DNA from 2 places in the Serratia sp. NA_13 genome. Region 2 is predicted to be linked to the other one. Evidence: predicted binding sites of a transcription regulator. Region 2 holds the regulator's gene; the other holds the start of a gene.

Evidence for each region. The regulator CRP, encoded in region 2, controls carbon source genes, mostly activating them, when cyclic AMP is high. The targets are predictions, from matches to a motif close to ATGTGANNNNNNTCACAT.
Region 1: a site for CRP is predicted at 2,240-2,257, ahead of glpT (glycerol-3-phosphate transporter). Genes of this name have one in related genera too.

The regions. Positions count from the first base shown of each region.
Region 1 covers NZ_JBQZFV010000011.1:62,420-65,546, reverse strand. Annotated here, with positions in the region: gene glpQ (glycerophosphodiester phosphodiesterase) at 1-572, opposite strand, end outside; gene glpT (glycerol-3-phosphate transporter) at 655-2,010, opposite strand; gene glpA (anaerobic glycerol-3-phosphate dehydrogenase subunit A) at 2,376-3,127, shown strand, end outside.
Region 2 covers NZ_JBQZFV010000018.1:74,131-77,257, reverse strand. Annotated here, with positions in the region: gene ACUTSU_RS20195 (phosphoribulokinase) at 1-517, shown strand, start outside; gene ACUTSU_RS20190 (OsmC family protein) at 557-964, opposite strand; gene crp (cAMP-activated global transcriptional regulator CRP) at 1,344-1,976, shown strand; gene ACUTSU_RS20180 (YccS/YhfK family putative transporter) at 2,031-3,127, shown strand, end outside.

The DNA of each region.
Region 1 (3,127 bases), on a different contig from region 2:
TGCTTCAGCACCGCCAGCACCTTGCTGGAAATATCCTTGCCTTCCTGCTTGTGGAACCATGGCGCTTTGATTTCCGGGTAAATACCGATGTTCTTGCCGGTTGAATGGTTCAGACCCTGCACAAACTCGATCTCTTCCTGGAAGGTATGGACGCGGAAATCGGATTTACCCATCGGGAAGCGGCCAGGGTAACCCTGCACTTTTTTACCGTTTTCAATCTCGAAGCCTTCGGTGAACTTCAGCGATTTGATTTCCGGCAAGGTAAAGTCGATGGCGTAATAGCGGCCGTCTTTGCGTGCGCGGTCCGGGAAACGTTCGGCTACGTCGGTGACGCGATCGAGATAGTGGTCATGCAACACCACCAGCTCGTTGTCCTTGGTCATCACCAGATCCTGCTCGAGGAAGTCTGCACCCTGCGCGTAGGCCATAGCCTTCGCCGGCAGCGTGTGTTCCGGCAGATAGCCGCTGGCGCCACGGTGGGCGATCACCACCTTGTCGGCAGCCTGTGCAGCGCTGACCATTGAGGTGGCCAGGATAATCCCTGTCAGCAGGGCTTTGACTTGAGTCCGCATATTGTTGTTCTCCATGTTGTAGGTGCCAGGTAATAAAAAGGCCGCAGCGCGGCCTTTAAATAATGCGAAAGTTGTATGACGCTTAACCGCGTTTGTTGGCAGCGATTTCCGCGTGGTGTTTTTTCTCGCTCAGCATGGTCAGCAACAACAGCACAACCGCACCGATGCTACCGCCAATCATCACCATAAAACCGCCGTCCCAACCGAAGTAGTCAACGGTGTAGCCGACGATGGCGCTGGCTGCAACAGAGCCGCCCAGGTAACCGAACAGACCGGTGAAGCCTGCGGCGGTGCCGGCGGCTTTCTTCGGCGCCAGTTCCAGTGCGTGCAGACCGATCAGCATCACCGGGCCGTAAATCAGGAAACCGATGGTGATCATACAGGCCATATCGATGCCAGGATTACCGACCGGGTTCAGCCAGTAAACGACGGTGGCAATGGTCACCAGCGTCATGAAGAACACACCGGTGGCACCACGGTTACCCTTGAACACCTTGTCCGACATCCAGCCGCACAGTAGGGTGCCCGGAATACCGGCATACTCGTACAGGAAGTAAGCCCATGAAGACTTGTCCAGCGCGAAGTGTTTCACTTCTTTCAGGTAGGTCGGTGACCAGTCCAGAATGCCGTAACGCAGCAGATAAACGAACACGTTGGCTACGGCGATGTACCACAGCAGTTTGTTCGGCAGGATGTACTGCATGAAGATCTGCTTGGCCGTCAGCTCTTCTTCCGCTTTCTCGCTGTAGTCGTCCGGGTAATCGTTTTTGTATTCTTCGATCGGCGGCAGGCCACAGGATTGCGGGGTATCACGCATCAGGGCGAAGGCGATCAGAGCAACCAGGATGGCGCCGAAGGCCGGCATATACAGCGCTGCATGCCAGTCGTTGAACCAGGCCATGCCCAGCAGGAACAGCAGTGGCGGCAAACCGCCACCCACGTTATGGGCGCAGTTCCAGACCGAAACGATGCTGCCGCGCTCTTTCTGCGACCACCAGTGCACCATGGTACGACCACATGGCGGCCAGCCCATCCCCTGGAACCAACCGCACAGGAACAGCAGAACGAACATGACCGCGATGCTCGAAGTCGCCCATGGCACGAAGCCCATGAACAGCATCACCGCAGCAGCCAGGATCAGGCCGGCGGGCAGGAACACGCGTGGGTTGGAGCGGTCAGAAACCGACCCCATGATGAATTTGGAAAAACCGTAGGCGATGGAAATACCGGACAGGGCGAAACCGAGGTCGCCGCGGCTGAAGCCCTGGTCGATCAGGTAAGGCATGGCCAGGGTGAAGTTCTTGCGCACCAGGTAGTAGGCGGCATAACCGAAGAAAATCCCCATAAAAATTTGCCAGCGCAATTTACGGTACAGCGGGTCGACTTTGTCGACCGGCACACGGGAAATGTGTGCTGCCGGCTTAAAAATACTCAACATGAGCGCCTCCGATGGCTTTATCTAGTTATCACATCAATATGATCTTTTACGTTCATTTGATGATTGAGCGGATATCGAATGTGGTGTTTTTTTGTTCCATAACGAGCGTCATCCTAGTCAAATCAGCCTGGTGTCGCTGTGATGAATGGCGCATTTGTTACACTTTTATGAAACACCGGCGGATTTTGAGCGATTCGTTAACGTTATGAAATAGAAAAACGCCTAAAAATCGTGATTATGATCACATTCATGGTTTTTTGTGGACATTTGGTTTTCGTTTTGAGTTCGTTATTGTTCCTTATCAAACAAAGCCCCCAATGAATGTGGCTCAATAGGTGAATAACTACAGATTCTGAGAGAGTCTCATGAGCAGCCATTCATCGGATAACGAAACGGATGTGATCATCATTGGCGGTGGTGCGACCGGTGCGGGCATTGCTCGTGACTGCGCGCGCCGAGGCCTGCGTTGTATACTGCTGGAGCGTCACGATATCGCTACCGGTGCCACTGGGCGCAACCACGGGCTGCTGCACAGTGGAGCACGCTATGCGGTGACCGACGGCGAGTCGGCGCGTGAATGCATAGAAGAAAACCAAATCCTCAAGCGCATTGCGTACCATTGCATCGAGCGTAGCGATGGGCTGTTTATTACGCTGCCGCAGGATTCTCTGGCCTACCAACAACAGTTTATTGCCTCCTGCCACAGTGCCGGTATCAACGCCGAAGCGATTGACCCACAGTTGGCGCTGCGTCTGGAGCCAGCGGCCAATCCGGCGCTGATCGGCGCGGTTCGCGTGCCGGACGGCACTGTCGATCCCTTCCGTCTCACAACCGCCAATATGCTCGATGCCCGAGAGCACGGTGCGCAGATCCTCACCTATCATCAGGTGGTCGGTTTACTTCGCGCTGGCGATCGTGTAACCGGAGTGCGTGTTTTCGACCATCAATCTGCGCAGCGCTACGATATTCATGCCGAAGTGGTCGTCAATGCCGCGGGCATCTGGGGCCAGCAGATTGCGGAATATGCCGATCTGCGCATTCGTATGTTCCCGGCCAAGGGCGCGCTGTTGATCCTCGGCCATCGCATCAACAACATGGTGATCAATCGCTGCCGCAA
Region 2 (3,127 bases):
AGCCTTACCGGCACCGACCGACGTGCTGTTTTATGAAGGGCTGCACGGCGGCGTAGTGACCGAACACAACGACGTGGCCAAGCATGTCGACTTGCTGGTCGGCGTGGTGCCTATTGTTAACCTGGAATGGATCCAAAAGTTAATTCGCGATACCGGCGAGCGTGGCCACTCCCGTGAAGCGGTGATGGATTCAGTGGTGCGTTCGATGGAAGACTACATCAACTACATCACACCGCAGTTTTCGCGCACCCATATCAACTTCCAGCGGGTGCCGACGGTAGATACCTCCAACCCGTTCGCCGCCAAGGCGATCCCCTCGCTGGACGAGAGCTTTGTGGTGATCCACTTCCGCGGCCTGGATCAGATCGATTTCCCTTATCTGCTGGCGATGCTGCAGGGATCTTTTATCTCGCATATCAATACGCTGGTGGTGCCGGGCGGCAAAATGGGATTGGCAATGGAGTTGATTATGGCGCCGCTGGTGCAGCAACTGCTGGAAGGCAAAAAAATCGGCTAACTTACCGGAGCGCGGCAACGGACCGCGCCCCTTTATCTATCAGGACACCGCGCGGATCTCAAAACTGTGGGTCACGCTGGCGGCCTTGCTCAGCATCAATGACACCGAACAGTACTTCTCGGCGGAAAGATTCACCGCGCGCTCAACAATTTTGTCACTTAAATCTTTACCGGTGACGATGAAATGCAGGTTGATATGGGTAAACAACCGTGGCGCTTCTTCGCGCCTTTCAGAGGTCAGCTTCACCTCGCAATCACGCACGTCGTTGCGTCCTTTTTGCAGGATCGACACCACATCTATCGCGCTGCATCCTCCCACCGACATCAGCACCATTTCCATCGGACTGGGCGCTTTATCGCCGGCGTTGCCGTCCATCAATACCTGATGGCCAGACGCGGATTCGCCCAGAAACGTCAACCCTTCCACCCACTTAACTCTTGCCTGCATGCTGGTCACTCCGGTTAATTTCTTAAAATCAGACTACGCTTTCGCATAGAAACTGGCAACGGAACCTGATGCTAATCATGCTGAAGCGAGACAACACAAGACACCCGCCTCACTCTGTGCTACAAACAGAGCCGCAATAAATCTTTCCGGGACACTGATTTCAGGGAAACTCCCAGGGAAAGGCTCCTTTACCGGTATGTTAACAGAATGTAGCTTGCAGCTCTCCCGGCAAGTTAATATGCTAGAGCGACAGCGTATATTTATGACACGCCTCAAAACCTGCTGCCAGCTACCATTAAAACAACGGCGACAGCACGTTTTACAGGGAACTCTGACCCCTGTGACACAAGGCAGCGATAACAACAGAGGATAACAGCGAATGGTTCTCGGCAAACCGCAAACAGACCCTACTCTCGAATGGTTCCTGTCTCATTGCCATATCCACAAATATCCATCCAAAAGTACGCTGATTCACCAAGGTGAAAAAGCCGAAACGCTTTACTACATCGTCAAAGGCTCCGTCGCGGTGCTGATTAAGGATGAAGAAGGTAAAGAGATGATCCTGTCCTACCTTAACCAGGGGGATTTCATCGGCGAGCTTGGATTATTTGAAGAAGGTCAGGAGCGTAGCGCCTGGGTTAGGGCGAAAACCGCCTGTGAAGTGGCTGAAATTTCCTACAAGAAATTCCGCCAGTTGATTCAGGTTAACCCGGACATCCTGATGCGCCTGTCAGCTCAGATGGCAAACCGTCTGCAGATCACCTCTGAGAAAGTGGGTAACCTTGCTTTCCTGGACGTTACAGGCCGCATCGCGCAAACCCTGCTGAACCTGGCGAAACAGCCTGATGCCATGACCCACCCGGATGGTATGCAGATTAAAATTACCCGTCAGGAAATTGGTCAGATCGTCGGTTGCTCACGTGAAACCGTTGGTCGTATTCTGAAAATGCTGGAAGATCAAAACCTGATCTCCGCCCACGGCAAAACTATTGTCGTTTACGGCACCCGTTAATCACTGAAAAAACGGCGCGATAATTCGCGCCGTTTTTTTATGCCCCTAGTCATCATGTGGCGCCGACTGATTTATCATCCGGAAGTTAATTACGCACTACGACAAACGCTGGTGCTGTGCCTGCCGGTTCTGCTCGGGCTGTTGATCGGCCAACTACAATACGGCCTGCTATTTTCCCTGGTTCCCGCCTGCTGCAACATCGCCGGGCTGGACACGCCTCATAAACGCTTCTTTAAACGCCTGATCGTCGGCGGTTCACTGTTTGCATTCAGCAGTTTGTTGCTGCAGCAAGCTCTGTTGTGGCAGTTGCCGCTGCCGATACTGATGCTCGGCCTGGCGCTGCTGCTCGGTGTCAACGGTGAAATAAGCCCGCTACACGCCCGTCTGCTGCCTGCTGCGCTAGTTGCCGCCATCTTCTCCCTCAGCATGGCCGGTACGGTGCCGCTTTGGCACGCGCCGGTGTTATATATCGTGGGCACGGCCTGGTACGGCCTGTTTACCTGGTTCTGGTTCAAGCTGTGGAAAGAACAGCCGATGCGCGAGTCGCTTAATCAGCTCTATCTGGAACTGGCGGACTACTTCGAAGCCAAATATTCGCTGTTGACCCAGCACACCGACCCGCAGACCGCATTACCTCCCCTGCTGGTGCGCCAGCAAAAGGTCATGGATCTGATCACCTTGCTGTATCAACAACTTAATTTTCTCCCCCATGCCAGCAATCTCGAACAAAAGCGCCTGCAACGCACCTTCCAGGTCGCGCTGGATTTGCAGGAACACATCACCGTCAGCCTGCACCTGCCGGAAGAGGTGCAAAAACTGGTAGAACAGAGCCAGGCCGAAGCCATTATCCGCCGCAATGCGCAGGTAATTGCCAATCGGCTGCGCACGGTGGCGCACGATATTCTCTACCACCAACATTCGCAACGCTTCAATATGGGCAATGAACTGACAGCATTGGAAAAAGTGGCGGCACAGCACCCGGAGAATCCGGTTGGGCAGTTCTGCTACTACCACTTCAGCCGCATCGCCCGCCTGCTGCGTACCCAGCATCCACTCTACCGGCGTGACCTGATGGCCAATCAAAACCGCCTGCCGTTTTGGCCGGCGCTGGTCAGTTATCTGTCGTTCAAATCCAATGCCATGCGTAATGC